DNA from 4 places in the Rhodococcus sp. B50 genome. Region 2 is predicted to be linked to each of the others. Evidence: riboswitches for the same ligand, from Rfam matches in the RefSeq annotation. Region 2 holds a riboswitch; each other region holds the start of a gene.

The links. A riboswitch is a leader RNA that binds a small molecule or an ion and turns the genes downstream of it on or off. The one in region 2 is predicted to bind thiamine pyrophosphate.
Region 1: another riboswitch for thiamine pyrophosphate. It lies ahead of GON09_RS12155 (ABC transporter substrate-binding protein); the one in region 2 lies ahead of thiC (phosphomethylpyrimidine synthase ThiC).
Region 3: another riboswitch for thiamine pyrophosphate. It lies ahead of thiO (glycine oxidase ThiO); the one in region 2 lies ahead of thiC (phosphomethylpyrimidine synthase ThiC).
Region 4: another riboswitch for thiamine pyrophosphate. It lies ahead of GON09_RS10620 (3-oxoacyl-ACP reductase); the one in region 2 lies ahead of thiC (phosphomethylpyrimidine synthase ThiC).

Annotation. Positions count from the first base shown of each region.
Region 1 covers NZ_WPAG02000002.1:2,587,983-2,592,421, reverse strand. Annotated here, with positions in the region: gene GON09_RS12165 (ABC transporter ATP-binding protein) at 1-120, opposite strand, end outside; gene GON09_RS12160 (ABC transporter permease) at 117-902, opposite strand; gene GON09_RS12155 (ABC transporter substrate-binding protein) at 883-1,893, opposite strand; TPP riboswitch at 1,930-2,026, opposite strand; gene GON09_RS12150 (hypothetical protein) at 2,404-4,092, shown strand; gene GON09_RS12145 (hypothetical protein) at 4,100-4,246, opposite strand.
Region 2 covers NZ_WPAG02000003.1:308,271-312,709, forward strand. Annotated here, with positions in the region: gene thiC (phosphomethylpyrimidine synthase ThiC) at 1-1,679, opposite strand, end outside; TPP riboswitch at 1,678-1,787, opposite strand; gene GON09_RS25870 (ArsR/SmtB family transcription factor) at 1,929-2,267, shown strand; gene GON09_RS25875 (substrate-binding protein) at 2,283-3,698, shown strand.
Region 3 covers NZ_WPAG02000002.1:4,949,046-4,953,484, forward strand. Annotated here, with positions in the region: gene GON09_RS23010 (NUDIX hydrolase) at 53-931, shown strand; gene thiE (thiamine phosphate synthase) at 1,001-1,690, opposite strand; TPP riboswitch at 1,717-1,829, shown strand; gene thiO (glycine oxidase ThiO) at 1,826-2,890, shown strand; gene thiS (sulfur carrier protein ThiS) at 2,887-3,102, shown strand; gene GON09_RS23030 (thiazole synthase) at 3,095-3,880, shown strand; gene GON09_RS23035 (ABC transporter ATP-binding protein) at 4,092-4,439, shown strand, end outside.
Region 4 covers NZ_WPAG02000002.1:2,258,201-2,262,639, forward strand. Annotated here, with positions in the region: gene GON09_RS10615 (LLM class flavin-dependent oxidoreductase) at 1-1,029, opposite strand, end outside; gene GON09_RS10620 (3-oxoacyl-ACP reductase) at 1,029-1,793, opposite strand; TPP riboswitch at 1,847-1,938, opposite strand; gene GON09_RS10625 (stealth family protein) at 2,201-3,682, shown strand; gene GON09_RS10630 (phosphodiesterase) at 3,725-4,439, opposite strand, start outside.

The DNA.
Region 1 (4,439 bases), on a different contig from region 2:
GCACCCGCTCGGTCCGATGAAGGACACGAATTCACCGGGCTCCACGGAACAGTCGATGCCCTCGATCACCGCTCGGTCGCCGTACGCCTTGTGGACCGATGCCATCGTCACCGCACTCATTTCGCATCCTTCGTGAGTGCCCACGGCGCGACCAGCCGTTCGACGACGTAGGTCGACGCGTACAGCGTGAGCGACAGGACGGCGGTGACCACCACCGCCGCGAGTACGAGATCGGTTCGGAACGAGTTCTTCTGCGCACTCATGTAGATGCCCAGACCGGATGTCGCACCGACGTATTCGGCGAAGACCGCGCCGACCACCGCGTAGGTGATCCCGATCCGCAGGGCGGTGAAGAAACGGGGGAGCGCGGACGGTAGCCGCACGTAACGGAACTGCTGCCACCGCGACGCACCCATGCTGCGCAGCAACGCTCCCGCCTCCCGGTCGGCCGCCGCGAACCCTTCGAGGAGTCCGATGGCGACGGGGAAGAAGGTCACCAGGGCGATGACGAGGATCTTCGGCAACAGCCCGAAGCCGAACCAGATGATCATCAACGGCGCGATCGCGATGATCGGCAGGGTCTGCGACACCACGAACAGGGGCACGAAGGCCCGCCGCAGCCACGGTGAGAAGTCCACGGCGATGGCGAGCGCCCACGCGAGTGCCAGCGACACGGCGAACCCGACGAGGGTGACCTGGAGGGTGGACCAGGCGTGCCCGGCGATGTCGACCCGATGCACCCACCCCTGCGTGAGAACGCGCGCGGGGGAGGGCAACACCTGCGGACGGATTCCGCTCACCACGACGTACGTCTGCCAGATCCCGGCGAGCGCCCCCGCGACGAGCAGTGCGGGAAGGAATCGGCGTACGCGGCCGGTGGGCTCAGTCTTGGAGGTAGTCATCGGTGAAGTAGGTCGACCAGTCGGGTTCGGTGGTCAGCGGGCTGCCGTCGGGTCCCGAGAGCACGCCGGTCTCGTAGAGGAAGCGGGCGTAACCCGACCACTTTCCGGTGTCGAACGTCCCGGCGGCGCCGGATGCGTCCCGCATGTACTCGGCGGCGAGCATGCGCTGGCTCTCGTAGACGAGTTCCTCGTCGGCGAAGGCCCCGGGATTCGCCTCGATCAGGGCCCGGGCTCCTCGGTCGGGGTCGTCGGCCGCGATCCGGTAGCCCTGCTGCAGTGCCTGCACGAAGGCACGAGCCTGCTCCGGGTTCTCCGTCATCCAGTCCTCGTTGCCGTCGACGACGATCGCATACGCGTCGGGGAAGCCGTAGTCGGTGAAGCGGAAGTACCGCATCGGCAGGCCGCGGTGCTCGGCCTCGAGGCCCTCCCAGGCCAGGTACGACACGGTGAAGTCCGCGGTGGACGAGTAGACCGCCTCGTACGACGACGTCCCGAGCGTCACCTCCTCGAACTCCCCGCGACCGCCGTCGTTGCGGATCACCTCGGCGAGCATCTCGTTTTCGCCGGGGTTCGCGAAGCCCGCGAAGGTCTTGCCGTCGAGTTCCGCCGGCCGCGTGATATCGGGATTGTCACTCCGGACGGCGATCCCCGTCGCCCAGTGCTGCAGGGGTGCGAGGACCGCGAGGGTGCGGGACCCGGCCGCCCTGGCAATGGTCGAGGTGGCATGCGTCGAGATTCCGAATTCGGCGCTCCCGGCGTCGACGAGGGTGTCGGGCGTCGCGTTGTTGTACGGCAGGATCTCGACGTCGAGTCCTGCATCGGCGAACAGGCCCTCCTGCTGCGCCACGTACAGCCCGGTGTGATTGGTGTTGGGCGTCCAGTCCAGCGCGAATCGGATGGTGTCGCTCTCGGAACCGGACGAGCACCCGACGACCGCGGTGAGCGCGGCGACGAGGGTGAGCAGTCCGGCGAGAGATCGCCGCGCGTTCACTGCGCGGGTCGGGAACGGAACGGCGTGTGGACAAGCATGGTCATGTCGGGACATCCCTTCGTCAGCATTACCTGATGAGGTTCGACGGGTGTGATCTCAGCCCCGCTCGTGCGGAGCACCCCGTGTCACCGGCGACCCTAGCACTGCGGCTCCCAGGCGCCTCCAGGGCGGCGGCAGAACGAAGGTGTGACACGAAGTTACGTAAATGCCCAGGTCAAGAGATCACCCTCACATTTCACCCGTAACGGAAGAGTCGAAGGTCCCGACTCTTCGAGTGATGGTCCTGGTCACCTCCCCCACGCCAGGGACCATCGCTCCGCGCGCAACTCCCCCGATGCGCGGACGATGAAGGGCCCGTCGGTGAACACCGACGGGCCCTTCCTTCTGCTGTTTCCGGGGATCCGACCCCGTTCGGCGGTATTCCGGGCGCACGATCCCGTTCGGCGGTGTTCGATGCGCGCGAACCCGTTCGGCGGTGTTCAATGCACACGAACCGATCGGGGGATGGGGATGCGTGCATCGATGGGGGCCGCAGTAGTTGCTGCGGTGATCGGAAGTGTCCTGACGGCACCGGCGGTGTCGGCTGAGCCGACGGGACGTACCGAAATGTCGTACGCCTCGTCGGCGCCACTGGCCGGCGACGTGCTCGGATCCGTGGTGTCGATACCCGCACCGCTGCCGCCCGAGGCGGGACCGAGACCGGCCATGTGCGACCGGTTGTCGTATCTGCGGTGGCGATCGGCGGAGGGTCCGGAGAGGTCGGCCGACGCCGACCGGATCCTCGTTGCCCAACCCGGGATCTTCGAGGGAGCGGGCGCGTTCGAGAGCGTCGCACGCAACACCGTCATCGCGGCGGCGGCCCGCGGTGCCCATATCGAGTTCTGGGCACTGGACCGGCGATCGAACTGCCTCGAAGACCACACCGGTGTGCAGGCATCGCTGCGGACGGGTTCGCTCGACACCGCAACCGACTACTATTTCGGCGGCGCCGAGATCGGCGGGCAGCGGTTCGCCGGACACGCGACCGGCGGCGACGTCGCGTGGCTCTCCCACGTCGGACTCGAGCAGACACTGCGCGACCAGTACGACCTGTTACGTCACGAACTTCCCGACCCGGCACTGCGGAAGCGGAAAGTGTTGTGCGGCGGACATTCTCTCGGCGGTTTCATCACCGGTTACTTTGCGGAATGGGATTTCGACGGAGATCCTGCCACCACCGGCGACGCCGGCTACAACCAGTGCGGTGGGTACTTCGCGCTCGACACGGTGATCAAGGCGGGCGCGCCGTTCCCCGGGCGGGGTGCCCTGCCGGATCTACCCGATGCGGTGTCGGCGCCGCTCGATGCCGTGGCCGGTGCGATCTCCACGGCGTCCCCGGTGCTGGCACTTCCTGCGGTCATCAATCCCGAGACGACGAACCTGCTCGCACTCACCGGACTCGCCGCGAGACTCGACCCGGACGGAACCGACGGAATCGTCCCGCGGATGCCCGACAGTCCGAACGTCGACTGGACGTTGCGCACTCTGCTGTCGCGGGATTACGCGATGTTCGCGACGGGCGACCCGGACGTGCGGACACTGAACGCGACCAACGAGGCCGTGCTGGGTGCGATCCTCGACGACAATTCGCAACCGTTGGGATTCCTGCAGGCGAGCGTCGGATTCATCACCGGTGCGCCCGTGCGCGACAAGCTGTTTCCTGTCCCCGGTACTCCGGAGGTGCTCGGGTCCGGTCTGTTCGGTGATGCACCCAAGGCGTCGCCGGAGGTCTTCGCCGATCCGGGAATCCTCTACCGGTGGCTCGACTACGACGAGGTGGGCGCCGCGGCGTCGTCACCCGACGAAGCGCGGTACACCGATCGGGGGAGCGAGGTGACGTCGATCGCGGAGCTGGCGCGGAATCTGTCGGAGCCACCCCTTGATTTCACCGAGTGGTACTTTCCGTCGAAGCTTCCGTTCGATCTGGCGTCGGCGACCCGCTTCGAAGGTCATCTCCACCGCGACGGCGTCACCCGCAATCCGGTCGTGACGCTGGTGGCGGGCGGCGGAGTCACACTGCCCGAGACGGATCATCCGAACGAGCGCAGATGGGTTCTGTCCGGCTACAACCATATCGACGTGCTCACCGCGGCGGCCGAACAGAACGACGGGCGGCCCGAGCAGGTGTCGCAGGCGCTGGCCGACTTCGCGGCCGGATGAGGCGGGATCAGGCGCCGCGTGCGGAGAAGATCGAGGTGTAGTCGTGCGGGCCGTTCGCCTCGACGACAGCGGTGACGGGTTCGATCTCGACGTCGGCGTCCGGGGTGGTGGGCGCGAGGAAGAGGGGGTTGTCGAATTCTTTGTTCTGGCTCATGGCCGTCCTTTCGGGTGCGGCCGGGTAGACCCCGGCCGTGGGGCAGTGCGAAGAAGAGGGGCCGCGGTACACACGGCGGGGAACTCTCACGTCCGGTCCGGAACCTTCGGGCACCGAGGTGCGAGGTTGCTCATCATATGCGAGCCGAACGATGATCCCACCCTACACCAGAAGGTTCACGCGACGTTTGATC
Region 2 (4,439 bases):
CGGAACCGCGCGGACATGTGCTGCGTCCCGGCGACGGCGGCTTGGTCGGCGCCGTCACCGAACCTGGCCCGAATGTCTTGGGAGATGCGCATGGAGCAGAACTTCGGCCCACACATCGAGCAGAAGTGCGCGGTCTTGGCCGGTTCAGCCGGAAGGGTCTCGTCATGGAACTTCTCGGCCGTATCCGGATCCAGTGATAGAGCGAACTGATCCCGCCACCGAAACTCGAAACGCGCCTTCGACAACGCGTCATCACGCTCGACCGCACCCGGATGGCCCTTGGCGACGTCGGCGGCGTGAGCGGCGATCTTGTACGTGATAACTCCGGTCTTCACGTCGTCCCGATTCGGCAGTCCCAGATGCTCCTTCGGGGTGACGTAACACAGCATCGCCGTGCCGTAGCGGGCGATCTCGGTAGCCCCGATCGCGGAAGTGATGTGATCATAGCCCGGAGCAATGTCGGTCACCAGCGGCCCCAGTGTGTAGAAAGGCGCTCCATGACATAACTTCTGCTGCCGCTCCACATTTTCCCGCACCAGATGCATCGGAACATGGCCAGGACCTTCGACCATCACCTGAACGTCATAAGCCCAGGCACGGGTGGTCAGTTCGGCAAGGGTGTCCAACTCGGCATACTGCGCGGCGTCGTTGGCGTCGGCGATCGACCCGGGCCGCAACCCGTCGCCGAGGGAGAATGCGACGTCGTAGCGACCGAAGATCTCGCACAGTTCGTCGAAGTGGGTGTAGAGAAAATTCTCTTCGTGATGGGCGAGACACCAACCGGCCATAATCGAACCCCCTCGGGAGACGATGTCGGTGAGCCGCTCGGCCGTCAGCGGTACGTATCGCAGCAGCACCCCGGCGTGGATGGTCATGTAGTCCACGCCCTGCTCACACTGCTCGATCACGGTGTCGCGGAAGATCTCCCACGTCAGCGCGTCGGCCTGGCCGGCGACCTTCTCCAGGGCCTGGTAAATCGGCACCGTGCCGATCGGCACCGGGGAGTTGCGGATGATCCACTCTCGGGTGGTGTGGATATCTTCGCCGGTGGACAGGTCCATCACTGTGTCCGCGCCCCAGCGGGTGGCCCAGCGCATCTTGTCGACTTCGTCGACGATGGAGCTGGTCACCGCTGAGTTGCCGATGTTGGCATTGATCTTCACCAGGAAGGACTTGCCGATGATCATCGGCTCGGACTCGGGATGGTTGACGTTGGCCGGGATGATTGCCCGCCCTGCCGCCACCTCCGAGCGCACCAGTTCCACGTCGCAGTTCTCCCGCAGTGCCACGAACCGCATCTCCTGGGTGACGATCCCGGCCCGGGCATAGTGCATCTGCGTGACCGTCCGGCCGGTCTTCGCTCGTACCGGGACAGGTCGGGGCCCCTTCCACTCCCGGGACGCCTCTCCACGCCGCACCGCCGAGCGGCCATCGTCGAGCAGATCCCGCTCTCGCCCCGAGTAGTGCTCGACGTCGCCGCGAGCAGCAATCCAGTCGGCGCGCGCCGGCGGGAGCCCGACCAGCGGGTCGCTGCCGGGCCCTGCAGTGCGGTAGACCCGCAACGGCGGGTTCGGCACCCCGCCGGGAGAGTCGTCCAAACGGATCTCCGTGACAGGCACACGCACGTCGTGTTCCTCGTCGTGGACATAGCTCAGGGCATGCGAATTGGATGCACTCATCGGAATCGTTCCTACTTCCTTCGCCGGCATTACCCGGGCAGGTTCGACGGTCGCAGGCTGCCTCAGCCCGATCTCAGCCCCTGCAATAGGGCTCCCGTGGGGACGGCACCGACCCTAACACCCGCCTCGTCCCACTGCAGATGTAGCTGCCCCTGCCCTCCGAGGCCGCGAGCTCGGCCCCTCCTTTACGAGCTGCAAGGAGGTACTCTTCTATATGTCATTGACTGCTGACTCGAGGAGACCGGGACCTTGTCCGCACAGCTGGCCTTCGATGCCCTCGCCGACCCTGTACGGCGAGCCATTCTCACTGTGCTGGCAGAGCGCGATGAATGCAGTGTGAACGAACTGGTCGAACAGATCGACAGCGTGGGACGCACCGGGGTCTCGAACCACCTCCGAATCCTGCGGCATGCGGGATTGGTCACCGAACGTAAGGTTGGCCGCTTCCGCTTCTATTCGGTCGACCCCGCCGGTCCCGCCCGGGACGTCATCGCGATGTTGCACGACTTGTTCCGAGGAGCGCTGGCAGATGCCGTGGAGGCCGCAGACCGCACCGCTATCACCGACACAACCTTGCGACGCGCATAGCTTCCAGGGAACACGGTGACCCAGCTCGTACTGCACGCGGAAGAGTGGACCGCATCCCCACCCTCGGCGGCCTACAGTCTTTTCGGAGCAGGCGCGGAGGCGGGATGGCTGTTCGGCGCGGTATGCGATCGGGTCGAACCCGGTGCCGCCGTGCGTATGGCGGTCCACCTCAGCGGTTCCGGAGCAAAGCCGATCGAAATCCTCGGCCGTATTGCTGCCGCACGTCCGCATGCGTACCTCGATATCGTGCACGACCAGCCTTGGCGAGGGCGTATCAAACTCCGTTTCGAAGCCGCAAATGGTGGCACGAGGGTTCGGCTTATCGCCGAACTCGACCAGCCTGGATTGGAATGGCTGATGCGCCGTCGAGGGTTCCCCACCTCTCAAAACGCCTCTTCCCGTCCCCGTTTGGGCTTGTTGACGTCGAAATCCGGACCCGGCAGTCTTTTCGCCACCTCAATCGACAACGCTGCCATGCTGGCACTGGAGGAAATCAATGCTGAGGGCGGTATCCACGGCCGTCCAGTCGAGTTGATCGTGGGTGATGACGCCACAGACCCGGAGACCGGCGTCATGGAAGCGCGGCGACTCGTCCAGGCAGGTTGCCGGACCATCCTGGTCGCCGCCACATCGGCTACCTACACCGCCGTTGCCGAGGCACTCAGCGATGCACCCGTGCTGCTGGTGCAGCCGGTCATGAACGAAGGAGGGAGCGGCGATCGTCTCCGTCTCCAGCTCGGTGAGCGGCCGGACGACCAGTTGGCAGCAGCCGTGAAGCCGCTCATGCGGATGGAGGGGGTGCGACGATGGTTTCTGGCCGGTGACGATTATTGTTGGCCCCGCACGACACACGGCTTGGCTCGCCAACTGTTGCCCCGGTACGGCGCCCGAGTCGTCGGAGAAAAGTTCGCGTCCATGGGGACTCGAGACTTCGCCCCGATCATCGAAGCGATCCAGAAATCGGGTGCCGACATCGTACTGTCGACCTTCGACGGAGCTGATGCTGTTGCCTTCGAACGGCAGTGCTATGCAATGGGATTGCGGGATCAGTGCATTACACTTGCGCCGGCCTTGGAAGAGTCCACGCTGACGTATATCGGCGACGAAGCGGCCCGTGGCCTCTACACCGTCTCGGGGTACTTCCAAAGATTGCAAACGGATGGCAACGCCTCGCTTCTGAAGAGGTACCAGGCGGAGTTCGGTCCTTGGGCACCGCCGCTGTCGACGTTGAGCGAGTCTGTATTCGAGGCAGTTCACATATGGTGGCAGGCGGCCCGGAAAGCCGAGTATAGCGAGCGGATCGCCGCAGCAATGCGTCACGGCGAGTTTCAGCTACCTCGGGGCACCGTTACTTTGAGCGAGGACCGACTCAGACAGCAGCTCTATTTGACGAAAGCGACTGGCACGGAACTGTATCCCGCCATCGGGTAAGTTCGAGACCACGATTTCTGGTACCGAAGTCCAGGGTATGCGTCTTGATCACCTCGACGTGGTTGCGTCCGCCTACCGCTTCGATCTTCGGCGGGCGGATGCGAAACCTCCGGGACCGCCGTGTGCACCTCTCAGGTCGTCTATGCATCAGTGTCGTCAGGATTGCTTCCGACTACGATCAGGCTCCGCGTCATCGCTGTTTGGCGCGATGTCGATCCCGGTCAAGGCGACGATGACGGCTGCCAGATCCTCCTCTGTCGGATCGGGACCGGATGCGGAGGTCGAGACTTTCTGCCCCGGTGAGGTCTGGTTCCCTCTCGGGGGTGGCTCTGGCTTCATTCTCCATCCTCCTTTGTGCACGTCTCACTGCGGCACATCTGGCCACAGTTCAGCATCTTATGAGATACCTCCGAATGCAGACGGTTCACCGCTCCTTCCGACAGGAATAGACGAGCGTCTTCCAGTAGCCGAAGCGGGCAGCAGTGTGGTTGAATTTGTTGCCGTCGGCGCTGTCGACGGCAGAATGAATGCGCAGCAATTGAACTCAGGTTGGCGACCAACTGCTGGGCTGTCCATAGCGCGTCGGGGCAATACAAGCAAGAACAAGAATGACTGCCACAACGCTGTGCCGACACACGCGAGTGCGGCGCTCCACTGTACGCAGCCCGTCCACAGGATCGGTCTCCAAGATCGCGCCTCCAAACGGCTGACGGGGAGGTTCACTTCCTCCACGGAGCGACT
Region 3 (4,439 bases), on a different contig from region 2:
GATCCGGTACCGGGCACAGGTCCGGGCGAGGTGGATCGGAGAGGCGGACGCAATGCGTGGAGACGGCGACGGCTGGGCGGTCGGCCCGGACGGCGAGAAGCGCTGGGGACGACACGGCGCCGCAGGCCTGCTGCTGCGCGCTCCGCTGGCGGACGGTCGCCCCGCGGTACTCCTGCAGCACCGGGCGGCATGGTCGCACCAGGGTGGGACCTGGGCCCTTCCCGGTGGTGCCCGCGACTCGCACGAGAGCACCGTCGACGCAGCCGTGCGGGAGGCGCACGAGGAGGCCGGGATCGACGTCGAGGCCGTGACGGTGCGAGCCGAACGCGTCACCTCCGGTCTCGCCGGTGGGTGGACCTACACCACCGTCGTCGCCGATGCGACCGAGACGCTCGTGACCAGCCTCAACCAGGAGAGCACCGAACTGCGCTGGGTGCCGGAACCGGACGTCGAGACGATGCCGCTGCACAGCGGCTTCGCCGAGGCGTGGCCGTTGCTGCGTACCTCACCGGTGCGCATGCTGCTCGACACGGCGAACGTGCTCGGGGCCAGTGGCCCCACCGGGTGGTGGCGCGACCGCCCCGGTGCGACCGATGCCCTGCTCGCCGACCTCGCCGCGGCGCTGCCCCGCACCGTCGAATTTCCCGACGGCTCGTTCGGCTGGGTGCCCCGCGTCGAGGCGGTCCTCGAAGGGCACGCCCGCGACGCGACGATCGACGACGTCCGGATCCCGGTGCACACCGCGGACGGCAGCGGCGACGACGAACTGGCCCGGCTCGCCGCGATCGCGACGGCCGTGGTCGATCCCGGCGTGACGGTTGTGGTCGACCCGGGGGTGACGGTCGTGGTCACCGCGGATCGTGGCCTGCGCGCGCGGTTGCCCGAGGGCACGATCGCGATGTCACCCTCGGCCGTGCTGGGCTGGCTGTAGCCCTCAGGCCGGCAGAGCTGCCTGCTGTACCGACGCTCAGGCCGGCAGAGCCGCCTGCTGTACCGACGCTCAGGCCGGCAGAGCCGCCTTCAGTGCAGCCGCGGCTGCCCGCGGATCGTCTGCCTTCGTGATCGCCCGGACCACCGCGACTCGCGTAGCACCGGCGTCGAGCACCTCGGGGAGCCGCTCGAGGTCGATCCCGCCGATCGCGAACCACGGTCGTGCCGGCTGCGACTGTGCGACCTCGCGCGTCACCTCCAGCCCCGCGGCGGTACGGCCCGGCTTGGTCGGGGTGTCCCATACCGGTCCGGACGCGAAGTAGTCGACGCCCTCCTCGATGTCGGCGAGCGCGGCCTGCGCCCGGCTCGACGTCGAACGGCCGATGACGATCTCGTCGCCGAGGATCTGCCGCGCGTGCCGCACCGGCAGGTCGCCCTGACCCAGGTGCAGGATGTCGGCGCCCGCTGCGAGCGCGATGTCGGCGCGGTCGTTGACGGCGAGGAGCGCTCCGTGGCGCGCGCACGCCTCGCCGATGATCTCGAGGGCGGCGAGCTCGTCGCGTGCCTCGAGCCGTCCGAACTTCTTCTCGCCGGCCGAGTCCTTGTCGCGCAACTGGACGATGTCGACCCCACCGGCGAGGGCCTCCTCGACGAACCGTGCGAGGTCGCCGGTGTCCCGGCGGGCGTCGGTGCACAGGTACAGCCGGGCGGTCGCGAGTCGGCCGCGCGGGTCGGGATGGTTGCCGCGATAGGTGGTCACGGACAAGACGGTAGCCTCTAGGGCGAAAGTGACGACACGGGAGTCCCGGGGATCGCGGGGCTGAGAGGGGGCCTGCCGGCCCCGACCGTTATGACCTGACCCGGATCATGCCGGCGCAGGGAGTGAGGTGGACCAATGGCAACTGTGGCCGTCGTGGGTGGCGGAGTGATCGGGCTGTCGATCGCATGGCGCGCGGCCCGCGCGGGGCACGTCGTGACCGTGCACGACCCGAACCCCGGTAGCGGAGCCTCGTGGGTGGCCGGAGGAATGCTGGCACCGTTGTCCGAGGGCTGGCCCGGTGAGGACCACGTCCTGTCCCTGGGTGCGGCCTCTCTCGACCGCTGGCCAGGCTTCGCGGAGGCGCTGCGCACGGAGACCGGCGTCGACGTGTTCACCGCCGAGGCGTCCCTGACCGTCGCGCTCGACGCGGCCGATGCGGCCGACCTGCGGACCGTCGCCGAATGGGTGGGGGAGCAGGGGCACGAGATGCAACTGCTCTCCCGCGCCGAGATCCGGGAGTTCGAGCCGTCCCTGGGCCCGAAGGTCCGTCTCGGGCTGCTCGCCCCCACCGAGTCGTCGGTCGACAACCGTGCGCTCGTAGACGCCCTGCATGTCGCGGCGACCGGCGCCGGGGTCCGTTTCTCGGGCGCCGCCGTGCACGACCTGGCCGACCTGCCGGACGACCAGGTGGTGCTCGCGGCCGGGGTGGCTTCGGCACGTCTGTGGCCGGACCTTCCGGTCCGCCCGGTCAAGGGCGAGATCCTGCGCCTGCGGGTGCGGCCGGGCGCGACCCCGCCGCCGCAGCGCACCGTGCGCGCGAGTGTCCACGGGCGCCCCGCCTATCTGGTTCCGCGCCACGACGGTCTCGTGGTGGGGGCGACGCAGTACGAAGCGTCCGACACGCAGGTCACGGTGGCGGGCGTGCGCGATCTGATCTCCGATGCCGAGATCATCTTTCCGGCGCTCGGCGAGTACGAACTGTCCGAGGCGAGCGCGGGCCTGCGCCCGATGACCCCCGACAATCTGCCGCTGATCGGCCGGGTCTCCGATCGTGTCGTCGCCGCGACCGGGCACGGTCGCAACGGTGTGCTGCTCACGCCGCTCACCGTCGACGCGGTGCTCGCCGAACTCGGCGGGCGGTCGCTGGCCGATGCGAAACACGCCTGTCCCCGACGAATTACGGAAGCGAGTGTGGGATGACGAACGAGGTGTCCGTGGGCATCACCGTCAACGGTGAGGACAAGTACTACGACGCGGCGCCGACGGTGTCGCAGCTGCTCAACGAGCTCGGTCTGCCCGAGAAGGGGATCGCGGTCGCCGTCGACGGTGTCGTGTGCCCGCGAGGACGCTGGTCGGAGCCGGTGTCCCGGGGTGCGAACGTCGAGATCCTCACGGCGGTCCAGGGTGGCTGACACACGCGATCCCGGCGCCGACCTGCCGGAACTGACCATCGCCGGCCGCACCTTCGGATCGCGGCTGATCACCGGTACCGGCGGTGCGGCGAACCTGGCCGTGCTCGAGGAGGCGCTCGTCGCGTCGGGCACCGAGCTCACCACCGTCGCGATGCGCCGTGTCGACGCGGCCTCCGGAACCGGTGTCCTCGATCTGCTTCGCCGCCTCGATATCGAACCGCTGCCGAACACGGCCGGTTGCCGCGGCGCGAAGGAAGCGGTGCTGACCGCGCAGCTCGGCCGGGAAGCACTGGAAACCGACTGGGTGAAACTCGAGGTCATCGCCGACGAACGGACACTGCTGCCCGACGCCATCGAACTCGTCTCGGCGGCCGAACAACTCGTCGACGACGGCTTCGTCGTCCTGCCGTACACGACCGACGACCCGGTCCTGGCGCGACGCCTCGAGGACGTCGGATGTGCCGCGGTGATGCCGCTCGGCTCGCCGATCGGCACAGGTCTCGGTATCTCGAACCCGCACCACATCGAGATGATCGTCGAGGCGGCGGGCGTGCCGGTGATCCTCGACGCAGGGATCGGAACCGCCTCCGACGCCGCGCTCGCGATGGAACTCGGGTGCGACGCAGTCCTGCTCGCCACCGCCGTCACCCGCGCGAAGGATCCCGCGTTGATGGCCTCGGCGATGCGGCACGCCGTCGAAGCGGGATTCCGGGCGCGGCACGCCGGACGGATCCCGAAACGCTTCTGGGCCCAGGCATCTTCACCGATGGAACCGTGACCGCTACGGGAAACCCCTGAGCACCTTGGTGTTCAGGACGGTTCCGATTATTCCGCGACCGGATACCGTTCGGTCTGTACGATCCCCGGGCATGACAATTGCACAGGAACCGCCTTCGACGGCCCGCTCGACGAGTCCCCTGACGCACCGCGTACGGCTCCGGGGTGTGTGATCGGATGCGCTCGCCCGAGCCGCACGTAGGGTGGTGCGCATGATCGAAGTGACCGGCTTGACCAAGACCTTCGGGTCCACGACCGCGGTCGACGACCTGACGTTCACGGTCCGTCCCGGCATCGTCACCGGCTTCCTCGGCCCCAACGGGGCGGGGAAGTCCACCACGATGCGCATGATCCTGGGACTGGACCGGCCGACCTCGGGAACCGCACTGATCGAAGGGAAGCCGTACCAGGAGCTGACGCGGCCGCTCACCACCGTCGGGGCGCTGCTCGACGCGAAGTGGGTGCATCCCAATCGATCGGCGCGGTCCCATCTCGCCTGGCTGGCCGCGTCGAACGGACTGCCCGCCTCCCGCGTCGACGAGGTGTTGCGCCAGGTGGGG
Region 4 (4,439 bases), on a different contig from region 2:
CTCGATGATGCGCTGCACCGTCGCATAGCGGCCCTGCGGACCGGTGAACTCCTCGATGGGCGGCAGGTCGTCGACGGGAGCGTCGAGATCGTGGCTCGTGTAGTCCTGACCGGTGAAGACTCCGAGTTGGGCGAGGGCGGCGTCGATGTCGAGCAGAGCGTCGAGTTCCGCTTTCTTCGCCCATGCCTCGTTCTCGGTGCGACCGACATAGGTCACGAGCCCCGGCAGGATGGCGACCGAACCGGCGTCCCTGCCGACGGAGGCGATGCGTGCACGCAGGTCGGTGGCGTAGTCGAGCGCCGCCGTCATGTCCCACGCGACGGAGTAGACGGCCTCGGCGTGGCGGGCCGCGAGGTTGCGTCCGGTCTCCGAGGCGCCCGCCTGGAACAGCACGGGACGGCCCTGCGGGCACCGCGGCACGGTCAGGGGACCGTCGACGCGGAAGTGCTTGCCCCGGTGATGGATCGGACGGATCGCGTCGGAGTCCAGGAATGCGCCGCCGGCCCGGTCGACGAGGACACCGCCGTCGTCCCACGAATCCCACAGTGCGCACAGCACGTCGATGAACTCCTCCGCCCGCGCATACCGCTCCGCGTGCGGCGGGAGCGCGTCGAATCCGTGGTTGCGCGCTTCGTCGTCGAACATCGAGGTGACGATATTGGCTCCCACGCGGCCACCACTGATGTGGTCGAGCGAGGCCAGCATCCGCGCAGCGTGGAACGGCGTGAAGAAGCTCGCCGAGACGGTGGTGACCAGACCGATGTGCTCGGTCGCGCGCGCCATCGCCGCCAGCGCGGTGAGCGGTTCGAGGAACCAGGTGGTGCCCGCCGTGTACTTCGGGTTGACGCTGTGACCGTCCGCGAAGAACACGGCGTCGAGGCGTCCTCGTTCGGCGGTGCGGGCCAGTTCCTCGAAATACGTGATGTCGCCGATGCGTTCGGCGGCGGAGTCGGGATGCCGCCATGCCGACGAGTGGTGCCCGACGCCGTAGAGGAAGGCGTTGAGGTGGAGGGTGCGCGGTCCGGGCATCAGTTCATCACCAGTCCCCCGTCGACCACCAGGTTCTGCCCCGTAACCGCCCGCGACCAGTCGGATGCGAAGAACAGCACCGCGGCCGCGAAATCCTCGGGGGTGGTGACCTTCCGCAGTGGCGTCGACGACGCGATGAGGTCGAACACCGCCTCCGGTGTCGCCGACGATGCGTCGGTCGTGCGCAGCAGACCGCCGGAGACCATGTTGACGCGGATCCCGTCGGGGCCGAGGTCGGCGGCGAAGGTGCGGGTCAGCGACAGCAGCGCGGCCTTGGCTGCGGTGTAGTCGTGGTACGGGACCACCGGATGCTGGAACAGATTGGTGCCGATGTTGACGACGCTGCCGCGCCCGGCTTCCCGCATGCCCGGCAGCGCGGCCTGGATGACGTTGACGGCACCGCCGACGACTCCGTCGAACTGCGCACCGAAGGCGGCATATCCGATCTCGTCTGCCTTGGCGCGGGCGTCGCCGTTGAACGAGAAGTCGGGCAGTGCGTTGTTGACGACCGTGGTGACGGGACGTCCGAAGTGCTCGCGAGCTTGTGCGAACAGCGACTCGACCTCGCCGCGGTCGGTGACGTCGGCCTTCAGTGCGACGGCCCGCCCGGATCCGATCTTGTCGGCCAGTTCGTGGGCGCTCTCACCGCTGCGTCGGTAGTCGAGAACGACTGCGGCTCCTTCGTCGGCGAACGCCTGCGCGATGCTCTGGCCGAGACCGCGACCGGCACCGGTGATAAGGACGACCTGGTTCTGCAATGACATTTCTGTGCCTTCCCTGTGTGGGGAAGGGTGCGTGAGGGCAACAGACCTCAGGCCTGTCGCCGGCTCGGCATCCCTTCGCTCGCATAATCGAGATCAGGTTCGACGGGTGTTCTCTCAGCCGTTTCCGGCACCCCGTGTCGAGTCCTGCGCACAGGTTACACCTCGGGATCTCGACCCCTCCGAGACCGTCGGCGCCGGCATTCATCAGATCGTCACACCACCGACGCGGGAACTTAGCTCAGATCGGCGTTAAAATGGGCCTTTCCTGTCCCGACCCGTGAAAGGAGATTCCGACGCACTCGCCGGCCCCCTACAACGCTCCCTATGTCTCCCTTTCTCAGCAGGTCGGAGACGCCCCGCCACTCGACCGCACCCCGGTTCCCGGACCCTCGAGACACGAGGACGTCGTGTGGTTCGAGGATCGCTACGCGATCCCCATCACCACGACCACGCCCGACGAGGCGCAGATCGAGGACGTGCTGTTCCTGCGCCGCGTGCTCGACCGGGCACGCATCGACTACCTCCTCGTGCGCGACGACAGCGAACGTCCGATCCTGGCGATCGATCGGTCCGACCGTACGAGGCTGCGTGCCGCCCTGGCCGAGGGGTGCGCCGGCGAGCCCTTCTACTCGAAGGCCGTCGGTTCGAAGCGACGCTCGGTCCTCGTCGCGGACGGACGCCTGTCGCGTGACAAGAAGGACCGGGTGTTCCGGCTGTTCCGACCGCGGGTCGAGCTCACCAGCGGGTTGCGCTACGGTGCGTCGAACGGCGTGGAGATCGAACTGTGGACCTACACCGACGACGAGGTGATCATGCCTCGCCCGAACGCTCTCACCCGCACGACCGCACTGCGCGACGAGATGCGTCGGACGACCGTGGAACGGTACGGGCAATTGTGGCCGACCATCGAAGGGATGTTCGACCGGCATCCCGGCGATATCCCGTTCGAGATCGACCTCGTGTTCTCGTGGGTCGACGGGTCGTCGAAGTCGTTCCAGGCCAAGCGCGCGAAGCTCATGCAGAACTATGTCGTCGGCGAAGGTGACGACTCGCCGGCGCGCTATCGGCAGATCGACGAACTCAAGTACGCCCTGCGTTCGGTCCACATGTATGCGCCCTGGGTGCGGCGGATCTTCGTCGCTACCGACTCGCCGCGACCGGCTTGGCTCGCCGACGATCCGCGCGTGACGTTCGTGCGCAGCGAGGAGTTCTTCACCGATCCGTCCGCGCTGCCCACCTACAACTCGATGGCGGTCGAGGCGCAGCTGCACCACATCCCGGGACTGTCCGAGCATTTCCTGTACTCCAACGACGACATGTTCTTCGGTCGACGGGTGAGCCCGAGCCTGTTCTTCTCCGGCGGCGGTGTCGGCAAGTTCATAGAGTGCGACGTGCGGATCGGCCTCGGCCGAAACAACGCGTCGCGCAGCGGGTTCGAGAACTCCGCCCGAATGAACCGCAAACTCCTGCAGGACCGCTTCGGGGTCACCATCACTCGGCACCTCGAACACACACCGGTCCCGCTGCGCAGGTCGATCATGGCGGAGATGGAGCGCGAGTTCGCGGACGAGTTCGCGGCGACGGCGGCGAGCCCGTTCCGGGCGGCCGACAACATCTCGGTGACGAATTCCTTCTACCACTACTACACACTGTTGACCGGCCGTGCGGTGCAGCAGACGACGGCGAAGGTGGAGTACGTCGACACCACGGTGAAGACCGGGCTGCGCCGCCTGGACACGATCCTGGCGCGCCGTAATCTCGACCTGTTCTGCCTCAACGACGGCAGCACGCCCGAGGTCGACCTGGAGCTGCGCACCGCGAAGGTCACGCAGTTCCTCGAGCGGTACTACCCGATTCCGGCGCCCTGGGAAGCCGACTATCCCGGCTGACGCGAGAACTCGGCGGGACTGCTCCGGTCCCGCCGAGTCCGATCAGACGCGAACGATGAGGTCGGGGTTCTCCGGTATGCGGATGCCGGCTTCGGCGAGTCGCCGCACGGTGTCCTCCGCGGAATGGGGTCGACCGGTGGTGGCGTAGCTTCCGCTGGGCACCACCGAGTGAACGATGGTCTCCGGGTAGACGTGCACCAGGTTGAACCCCTGAGCGCCGTCGTGTCCGCGCTGCGACCCCACCGGAACGTTCAGATCCTGCGTGTAGCAGGTCGACGAGGCGACGGACACCGGGATGCCCGCGAACGTGGCCGAGGTCGAGTAGTGCAGGTGGCCGCCGAGGATGGCGCGCACATCGGTGCCGCGCAGCACTTCGGCGAGGCCCGCTTGGTCGCGGAGCTCGACGAGCACGGCCATGTCGAAGACGCTCGGCACCGGCGGATGATGCAGTGCGAGAACGGTACCGAACGGGGCGGGTGTCGAGAGCTCGTCGGCCAGCCAGGCGAGCTGCTCGGCAGAGACTTCGCCGTGGTGGTGACCCGGAACCGAAGTGTCGAGCGTGATGATCCGCAGCCCGCCGATCATGCGGACTTCGTCGATGGGCGTGCCGGCGGGCGCTTCGTCCAGGAGTTCTTCTCGGAAAACGGCCCGGTCGTCATGGTTACCCATGGCCCAGACGATCTCGGCGCCGAGCGCCGCTGCCAGCGGCTCGACGAGACCGCGGAGCTTGCGGTAGGCGTCGGGTTGACCGCGATCG